DNA from 3 places in the Streptomyces sp. NPDC087263 genome. Region 2 is predicted to be linked to each of the others. Evidence: predicted binding sites of a transcription regulator. Region 2 holds the regulator's gene; each other region holds the start of a gene.

Region 1 (3,277 bases), on a different contig from region 2:
CATAGATACATGTGATGGATATGTGCACGCGCATTAGTTCCTGCCAGGAACTTCAACCGCCTCGCCCGTCAGCGCATTCCGGCTCCCGCGCGCCTTCCTCGTGATCCAGGACACGCGTCCGGATCACGCGGAGGGGGCCGGACACGCCTCCGTACGGCACCCGGAAACGCCCGAGGGCGGCACCCCCTGGAAGAAGGGGTGCCGCCCTCGGTACGAAGGACGGTGATCAACCGGGAGCCGAGGCCCCTAGGTCGATCAGAAGTCCATGTCACCGCCCGGCATGCCGCCCGGAGCGCCGCCCGCGGCGGCCTTCTCCGGCTTGTCGGCGATGACGGCCTCGGTGGTGAGGAACAGCGCGGCGATGGAGGCGGCGTTCTGCAGGGCAGAGCGCGTGACCTTCGCCGGGTCGATGATGCCTTCGGCGATCATGTCGACGTACTCACCGGTCGCGGCGTTCAGGCCGTGGCCGACGGGCAGGTTGCGCACCTTCTCGACGATGACGCCACCCTCGAGACCACCGTTGATGGCGATCTGCTTGAGCGGGGCCTCCAGGGCGAGCCGCACGGCGTTGGCGCCGGTCGCCTCGTCACCCGTGAGCTCCAGCTTCTCGAAGACCGAGGAAGCCTGGATGAGGGCCACGCCACCACCGGCGACGATGCCCTCCTCGACGGCCGCCTTCGCGTTGCGAACGGCGTCCTCGATGCGGTGCTTGCGCTCCTTGAGCTCGACCTCGGTGGCGGCACCGGCCTTGATGACGGCCACGCCGCCCGCGAGCTTCGCCAGGCGCTCCTGGAGCTTCTCGCGGTCGTAGTCCGAGTCGGAGTTCTCGATCTCGGCGCGGATCTGGTTGACCCGGCCGGCGACCTGGTCGGCAGAGCCGGAGCCGTCGACGATCGTCGTCTCGTCCTTGGTGATGACGACCTTGCGGGCACGGCCCAGCAGGTCGATACCCGCGTTCTCCAGCTTGAGGCCGACCTCCTCGGAGATGACCTCGCCGCCCGTGAGGATGGCGATGTCGCCGAGCATGGCCTTGCGGCGGTCACCGAAGCCCGGCGCCTTGACGGCGACGGACTTGAAGGTGCCACGGATCTTGTTGACGACCAGCGTCGACAGAGCCTCGCCCTCGACGTCCTCGGCGATGATCAGCAGCGGCTTGCCCGACTGCATGACCTTCTCCAGGAGCGGGAGCAGGTCCTTGACACTGGCGATCTTCGAGTTGGCGATCAGGATGTACGGGTCGTCCAGGACGGACTCCATACGCTCCATGTCGGTGGCGAAGTACGCCGAGATGTAGCCCTTGTCGAAGCGCATACCCTCGGTGAGTTCCAGCTCCAGACCGAAGGTCTGGGACTCCTCGACGGTGATGACGCCTTCCTTGCCGACCTTGTCCATAGCCTCGGCGATGAGCTCGCCGATCTGGGTGTCGGCGGCGGAGATGGAGGCCGTGGAGGCGATCTGCTCCTTGGTCTCGACATCCTTGGCCTGCTCGAGCAGGGCACCGGAGACGGCCTCGACGGCCTTCTCGATACCACGCTTGAGGGCCATCGGGTTGGCACCCGCGGCTACGTTGCGAAGGCCCTCGCGGACCAGCGCCTGCGCCAGAACGGTCGCGGTGGTCGTACCGTCGCCGGCGACGTCGTCCGTCTTCTTGGCGACTTCCTTGACCAGCTCTGCGCCGATCTTCTCGTACGGGTCCTCGAGCTCGATCTCCTTGGCGATGGAAACACCATCGTTGGTGATCGTGGGGGCGCCCCACTTCTTCTCGAGGACGACGTTGCGACCCTTGGGACCAAGGGTGACCTTGACGGCGTCGGCGAGCTGGTTCATCCCGCGCTCGAGACCGCGCCGCGCCTCCTCGTTGAACGCGATGATCTTGGCCATGTGAAGTGGTCCTCCCGGACTGGGGTGGATTGCTCCGGACCGCGCCCGCGCCCGCGACGGACGGCCTGCCTGCCTCGTGGTTCCTTGCCCCACTTGGCCTGCGGGCCTCACTGACCCGGTCCTCGTTGTCACTCTCACCTGCAGAGTGCTAACGCCAATGATTAGCACTCGCCCCTACCGAGTGCAAGCGACTCCGGAAGATCCCCAGGTGAAGCAGGGGGCGCGCACGGCGCGAAGACAGCCGGAGGGACCCGCGGACAGCCGGCCGCAGGGGGCGGGCAGACGAGCAGACCGACGAGCAGACGGACGGGCAGACGGACGGGCAGACCGAAGGGCCCGCACCCCCTGGTGGAGGTACGAGCCCTTCGTCACGTCGAACAGAACTATCAGTCGGCGCGTGCTTCAGCTGGTCGCCAGCCGGACCATGTCCGCCTGCGGCCCTTTCTGGCCCTGCGAGATCTCGAACTCGACCCGCTGGCCCTCTTCAAGGGTGCGGTAGCCGTCCATCTGAATCGCGCTGTAGTGGACGAATACATCCGCACCACCGTCGACCGCGATGAAGCCGTACCCCTTCTCCGCGTTGAACCACTTGACGGTGCCCTGAGCCATGCCTAACTCCCCTATTACTGGCCCTTGCACAGGACCGCACTTCGCGGGCCCGGGTCAGACCTCACCCCCCAAGGATTGGGGGTGTGCGCCGGAACGCGTCGACCGCGGCTGAATGTATCTGTCCAACTGCCCTCTGCAACAGGTCAATCGGACGAGAATTCTGAGCACGACCGATCGGGAATATGCGGAGAATTCGCAAAGTTTCAGGGCAAGTCGGGCCCCGTAAATGCCATAAACGGCTCAAAGAGGCGGGGCACTTTGGCTACTTCTTGTCGGGCATCGGGCGAGGACTCATATGCGCCCGGCATGAAACCAACTCGAAAGCGAAGCGGCTTCCCCAACTGTACCGCGCTCAACCATACAGAATTGCCCCCTCCGCTTCTCTCACGGAGGGGGCAATTCGATGAACTCTCGGTGACCGCAATTACCTAAGGTAACGGCAATCACCGTAAGTAATGACGCGTGACGGTCAGCCTCCGGCGACGGCCGGAATGATCGAGACGCCCGCGCCGTCCGGCGTCGACGTCTCCAGGCCCTGCTCGAAGCGGACGTCGTCGTCGTTCACGTACACGTTGACGAAGCGACGCAGCTTGCCCTGGTCGTCCAGGACGCGTGCGGCGATGCCGGTGTGGTTCTGCTCCAGGTCGGCGATCACCTCGCCGAGGGTGCCGCCCTCGGCCGTCACCTCGGCCTTGCCGCCGGTGTAGGTGCGCAGGATGGTGGGGATGCGGACGTTGACACTCATGACGCGAGGCCAGCCTCTCGGAAGGAGTCCAGGTTCGGGCGG
Region 2 (3,277 bases):
GGGCCGTTCCTCGCCGCGCAGCACGGCCAGTTCGCGCAGCACGCGCTCCTGCTCGGCGTCGAGCTTCGACGGTGTCATCACCTCGACGTGCACGATGAGGTCACCGCGCCCGCCGCCCCGCAGGTGCGTGATGCCGCGCCCGTGCAGCGGGACCGACTGCCCGGACTGCGTGCCCGGACGGATGTCGATCTCCTCCATGCCGTCGAGCGTCTCCAGCGGCACCTTGGTGCCGAGGGCCGCCGCGGTCATCGGGATGGTGACCGTGCAGTGCAGGTCGTCGCCGCGGCGCTGGAAGGTGGAGTGCGGGAGCTCGTGGATCTCGACGTACAGGTCGCCGGCGGGGCCGCCGCCGGGGCCGACCTCGCCCTCGCCCGCGAGCTGGATCCGGGTGCCGTTGTCGACACCGGCCGGGATCTTGACGGTCAGCGTCCGACGCGACCGCACGCGACCGTCGCCCGCGCACTCCGGACACGGGGTCGGGACGACGGTCCCGAAACCCTGGCACTGCGGGCAGGGCCGCGAGGTCATGACCTGGCCTAGGAAGGACCGCGTGACCTGCGACACCTCACCGCGACCGCGGCACATGTCACAGGTCTGCGCCGAGGTCCCCGGCGCCGCGCCCTCACCGCTACAGGTGGTGCAGACGACGGCCGTGTCGACCTGGATGTCCTTCGTGGTGCCGAAGGCCGCCTCGTCCAGCTCGATCTCCAGCCGGATCATGGCGTCCTGGCCACGGCGCGTACGCGACCGCGGGCCACGCTGCGACGCCGTACCGAAGAAGGCGTCCATGATGTCCGAGAAGTTGCCGAAGCCGCCGGCGCCGAAGCCACCGGGGCCGCCCGCGCCGCCCGCCTGGGACAGCGGGTCGCCGCCGAGGTCGTAGACCTGCTTCTTCTGCGGGTCCGACAACACCTCGTAGGCGGCGTTGATCTCCTTGAAGCGCTCCTGCGTCTTCGGATCGGGATTGACGTCCGGGTGCAGCTCGCGAGCGAGCCTCCTGAACGCCTTCTTGATCTCGTCCTGGGACGCGTCGCGGCGCACGCCGAGCACGGCGTAGTAGTCCGTGGCCACTTAGGACTCCGCCAGGATCTGTCCGACGTACCGTGCCACCGCTCGTACCGCTCCCATCGTGCCGGGGTAATCCATGCGGGTCGGTCCGACCACGCCGAGTTTCGCTACTGCCTCGTCGCCCGAACCGTAGCCGACGGAGACGACGGACGTGGAGTTGAGTCCCTCATACGCGTTCTCATGACCGATCCGTACGGTCATGCCCGAATCCCCCGCCTCACCAAGCAACTTGAGAAGCACGACCTGCTCCTCCAGTGCTTCGAGTACGGGCCGGATCGTGAGAGGGAAGTCATGTCCGAAGCGGGTGAGATTGGCGGTACCGCCGATCATCAGCCGCTCCTCGGTCTGCTCGACGAGCGCCTCCAGCAGGGTGGAGAGCACCGTGGTGACCGTACCGCGGTCCTCCGCCTCGAAGGCGTCGGGCAGGTCCTGCACCAGTTGCGGAACGTCCGAAAACCGACGCCCGGCGACCCGGCTGTTGAGCCGTGCGCGCAGATCCGCCAGAGACGTCTCCCCGAACGGCGCCGGGCAGTCGATCAAGCGCTGCTCGACCCGGCCGGTGTCCGTGATCAGGACGAGCATCACGCGGGCCGGAGCCAGCGACAGCAGCTCGACGTGCCGCACGGTCGACCGCGTGAGGGACGGGTACTGCACGACGGCGACCTGCCGCGTGAGCTGCGCAAGCAGCCGTACCGTACGCCCCACCACATCATCGAGATCGACGGCGCCGTCGAGGAAGTTCTGGATGGCCCGCCGCTCCGGCGCGGTCATCGGCTTGACGCCCGCGAGCTTGTCGACGAAGAGCCGGTAGCCCTTGTCGGTGGGGATGCGCCCGGCGCTGGTGTGCGGCTGGGCGATGTACCCCTCGTCCTCCAGGGCGGCCATGTCGTTGCGGACCGTCGCCGGGGAGACCCCGAGTTGGTGCCGCTCGGTGAGGGCCTTGGAACCGACCGGCTCCTCCGTCCCCACGTAGTCCTGGACGATGGCGCGCAGCACTTCGAGCCTGCGTTCGCTGAGCATCGCGCACACCTCCAGATGTCGTCGCCGTGGTCTCCCGGACTGATCCCGGACTCTCCCCCTGGCACTCAGCGCATGCGAGTGCCAACGTCTCCCCGGCCAGTGTACGGCGGGAAGGTACGCCCCCGGCAAGGGCGGACCCGCTCGGTCGTGCCGACGGGGTCCTCGCCGTCGGTACCTGTCCGACCATTTCCGTCGTTGCCCGGAGGGCGGCCTCGCGACGCCAGGTGCCTGGTGCTCTCGACGTGCCGTGCGCGGACCCTCGTACCGGACGTACTTGGGCCTGCGCCCGAGGTGGCGAGAGGGCATGGGGCATGTAGGGCGCCGCGGGGCAGACGGGAATGGCCGTACAGGCACTAGCGTCTGCCCATGAGCGTGACTTGGGAAGAGGCGGGGTGGGAGAGGGTGGCGCCGCGGGTCGGGCGGCGGCGGCTTCCTGGCTGGGACTGCACGGTCGGGCTCGTGGCCGGCGAGGGGGCCGCCCTGCTGATCGACGCGGGGTCGAGCCTGCGGGAGGGCGCGCAGTTGCGTTCCGAGGCACGGCGGCTGCTGGCGGGTACGCAACCTGATGCCGAGGCGCGGCACGTGCCAGGTGGCGATCACCGGGTGACGCACCTCGCGCTCACCCACGCACACTTCGACCACGTGTTCGGCGCGGCCGCCTTCCCCGGTGTCGAGGTGTTCGGGGCGGTCGGCCTGGATACGGTCCTCGCGCACGGCCATGAGGAACTGCGCGCGGACGCCGTACGCAACGGCCTGGACCCGCTGGAGGCGGCCGAGGCCGCCGATCTGCTGGTCCGCCCCCGTCACCAGGTGTCCGGCGAGCGGACCCTGGACCTGGGCGGCGGCACACAGGTCCGGCTCGCGGACATCGGCCCCGGCCACACCGCCCACGACCTGGTGGTCCTCGTCCCAGGTTCGCCGCCTTGGCCGCAGATCGTCTTCTGCGGCGACCTGGTGGAGGAGTCCGGCGAACCCCAGGCGGGCCCCGACGCCGTCCCGTCCCACTGGCCGGCGGCGCTGGACCGACTGCTCGACCTGGGCGGGGAGGACGCGGTGTACGTTCCCAGCCACGGTGCGGTGGTGAATGCGGCGTTTGTCCGGGCCCAACGCGACACGCTGGCGGCCCGCTTCGGCGTGTCGTAGGAGGCCGTACGACACGGAGGCCCGGCTTCTCCTATCGTCATCCGAA
Region 3 (3,277 bases), on a different contig from region 2:
CTTCCTGCGGATGATGAGCGACCTGAAGATCCCGTACACCGCCTTCCTCAGCGACTACCTGGTCAAGAAGGACTACGGGTACTTCCGCAAGATGCGCGACCGTGGCGTCGTACTCAACAACCACACCCTCCACCACCCCTACCTGCCCGGGCTCTCCTACGAGCGGCAGAAGCGCGAGATCTGCGGCATGCAGGACGTGATGAAGAAGCAGTTCGGCAAGCGCCCGACGCTCTTCCGGCCGCCGTACGGCAACTACAACGAGGACACCCTGCGGGCCGCCAAGTCCTGCGGCATCAAGGCCGCCCCGCTGTGGAACGAGGAGATCTTCGTCGACCACTGGGAGTACCGCGAGTGGGACCGCGATCTGCACTCGGGCGACATCGTCCTGACCCACTTCCGCGGCAAGGAGGACTGGAAGGGCACGATGCCCGACATGGTCCGCCGCTTCATGAAGATGGTGACCGACAAGGGATACGCCGTGGCCCGCCTTGAGGACTACTTGTGAGACCGCGGTCCCGCGGGCTCATCGTGGGACTGCTCACCTCGGTGCTGCTGTCGGGCTGCGCCCAGTCCGTCGACCCGATCGAACGGCTGGGAACGAAGGCGGCGCGCGAGGTGAGCAAGGCGCGCTCGCACGGGCCGACCCTGGCGACGTACCGCCGCTGGGGCCTGTCCGCGCCGCTCGCCCCCGCGCCGAAGCCGTCCGCCCGGGCCACCGTGCCCGTCGCGGGTCCGGGCCTCGCGCCGGTCGTGGACCGGGTGCCCACCCGGGACAAGGTGGTCTTCCTGACGTACGACGACGGTGCCGAGCGGGATCCGCGGTTCGTCGACATGGTCCGTGAACTGCGGCTGCCGGTCAGCATGTTCCTCACGGACAGCGTGGTCGGGCCGGGGTACGGGCACTTCGCGCGGCTGCGTGCGGTCGGCGCGACCGTGCAGAACCACACCCTGGACCACCCCTCCCTGCGGGGCCTGCCGTACGTCGGCCAGCGCGCCGAGATCTGTGGCCAGCAGGACAAGCTCAAGCAGCGCTTCGGCATCCGCCCCCGCTTTCTGCGGCCCCCGTACGGGACGTACGACACCACCACGCTGCGTGCCGCCGCGGACTGCGGGATCGCTGCCGTCGTACGAGGGCGGGACGCCGACGCGGGCCCGCTGCGGACCGGCGACATCCTGTCCGGCTTCGACGCCCCGAACCTCACGGCGGCGACGGTCGCTCTGCTGCGCCGGGTACAGGCGGAGGGGTTCACCGCGGCCCGCCTGGAGGACTACCTCTGACGCATCTCAGGGCCGCGATTTCACGGGTTCATGGGCGCCGCGTTGGCACTCCGCTTGACCGAGTGCTAATCACGGTCATAGTCTCAGGTCTGGCACTCCCCCCTGGAGAGTGCCAATGACGACAGGTAGATCCGGCTCCCGCGACGACGGGTCCACCTGGTCGCCACCTCAGACAGTTAACCCCGTGAGATCTCCGAAGGGGGAGGTCGGATCGTGACGACCACCAGCTCCAAGGTTGCCATCAAGCCGCTCGAGGACCGCATTGTGGTCCAGCCGCTCGAAGCCGAGCAGACCACGGCCTCTGGCCTGGTCATCCCGGACACTGCAAAGGAGAAGCCCCAGGAGGGCGTCGTCCTTGCCGTGGGCCCGGGCCGTTTCGAGGACGGTAACCGTCTTCCGCTCGACGTCGCCGTCGGCGACATCGTGCTGTACAGCAAGTACGGCGGCACCGAGGTGAAGTACAACGGCGAGGAGTACCTCGTCCTCTCGGCTCGCGACGTGCTCGCGATCATCGAGAAGTAATTCACCCAGTTTTTGCAATGAGCTGCGCCCCTGGCCCCCCGCGACCGCAAGTAGCCGGGTGTCGGGGGCGCCGTTCGTTCTCCCCAGATTTTCCAGAGTTTCGAGAGGGCTGAATCGCTCCCATGGCGAAGATCCTGAAGTTCGACGAGGACGCCCGTCGCGCCCTCGAGCGCGGCGTCAACAAGCTGGCCGACACGGTCAAGGTGACGATCGGCCCCAAGGGCCGCAACGTCGTCATCGACAAGAAGTTCGGCGCTCCCACCATCACCAACGACGGCGTCACCATCGCGCGCGAGGTCGAGCTCGACGACCCGTACGAGAACCTCGGTGCCCAGCTGGTGAAGGAGGTGGCGACCAAGACCAACGACATCGCGGGTGACGGTACGACCACCGCCACCGTGCTCGCCCAGGCGCTCGTGCGCGAGGGCCTGAAGAACGTCGCCGCCGGCGCGTCCCCCGCCCTCCTCAAGAAGGGCATCGACGCCGCCGTCAAGGCTGTGTCCGAGGAGCTCCTCGCGACCGCCCGGCCGATCGAGGACAAGGCCGACATCGCGGCCGTCGCCGGTCTGTCCGCCCAGGACAGCCAGGTCGGCGAGCTCATCGCCGAGGCGATGGACAAGGTCGGCAAGGACGGTGTCATCACCGTCGAGGAGTCCAACACCTTCGGTCTGGAGCTGGACTTCACCGAGGGCATGGCCTTCGACAAGGGCTACCTGTCGCCGTACTTCGTGACGGACCAGGAGCGCATGGAAGCGGTCCTCGAAGACCCGTACATCCTCATCCACCAGGGCAAGATCTCCTCCATCCAGGACCTGCTGCCCCTGCTGGAGAAGGTCATCCAGGCCAACGCCTCGAAGCCGCTGCTGATCATCGCCGAGGACGTCGAGGGCGAGGCCCTGTCGACCCTGGTCGTGAACAAGATCCGCGGCACCTTCAACGCCGTCGCGGTGAAGGCCCCGGGCTTCGGCGACCGCCGCAAGGCCATGCTGGGCGACCTCGCCACCCTCACCGGCGGTCAGGTCATCGCCGAGGAGGTCGGCCTCAAGCTCGACCAGATCGGCCTGGACGTGCTGGGCACCGCCCGCCGCGTCACCATCACCAAGGACGACACGACCGTCGTCGACGGTGGCGGCGACTCCTCCGAGGTCGTGGGCCGCGTCAACCAGATCAAGGCCGAGATCGAGAACACCGACTCCGACTGGGACCGCGAGAAGCTCCAGGAGCGCCTCGCGAAGCTGGCCGGCGGCGTGTGCGTGATCAAGGTCGGCGCCGCCACCGAGGTGGAGCTCAAGGAGAAGAAGCACCGTCTGGAGGATGCCATCTCCGCGACCCGCGCCGCGGTCGAGGAGGGCATCGTCTCCGGTGGTGGCTCCGCGCTCGTCCACGCCGTCAAGATCCTTGAGGGCAACCTCGGCAAGACGGGCGACGAGGCCACGGGTGTCGCGGTCGTCCGCAAGGCCGCCGTCGAGCCGCTGCG

What was found. Region 2 encodes HrcA, which represses chaperone genes, less so after heat shock. Its sites were predicted from a motif close to TTNGCACTCNGNNNNNCNGAGTGCNAA; they were not measured.
Region 1: groL (chaperonin GroEL) is a predicted target of HrcA. The motif match lies at 2,007-2,033, and genes of this name have one in related genera.
Region 3: groES (co-chaperone GroES) is a predicted target of HrcA. The motif match lies at 1,321-1,347, and genes of this name have one in related genera.

What each region holds. Positions count from the first base shown of each region.
Region 1 is NZ_JBIUYT010000014.1:14,533-17,809, forward strand. Features, by position in the region: gene groL (chaperonin GroEL) at 256-1,881, opposite strand; gene ACIPC1_RS35520 (cold-shock protein) at 2,284-2,490, opposite strand; gene ACIPC1_RS35525 (MoaD/ThiS family protein) at 2,960-3,235, opposite strand; gene thrC (threonine synthase) at 3,232-3,277, opposite strand, start outside.
Region 2 is NZ_JBIUYT010000001.1:860,542-863,818, forward strand. Features, by position in the region: gene dnaJ (molecular chaperone DnaJ) at 1-1,071, opposite strand, end outside; gene hrcA (heat-inducible transcriptional repressor HrcA) at 1,072-2,088, opposite strand; gene ACIPC1_RS03865 (MBL fold metallo-hydrolase) at 2,455-3,231, shown strand; gene ACIPC1_RS03870 (DUF3097 domain-containing protein) at 3,277-3,277, shown strand, end outside.
Region 3 is NZ_JBIUYT010000010.1:217,380-220,656, reverse strand. Features, by position in the region: gene ACIPC1_RS30595 (polysaccharide deacetylase family protein) at 1-505, shown strand, start outside; gene ACIPC1_RS30590 (polysaccharide deacetylase family protein) at 502-1,278, shown strand; gene groES (co-chaperone GroES) at 1,492-1,800, shown strand; gene groL (chaperonin GroEL) at 1,923-3,277, shown strand, end outside.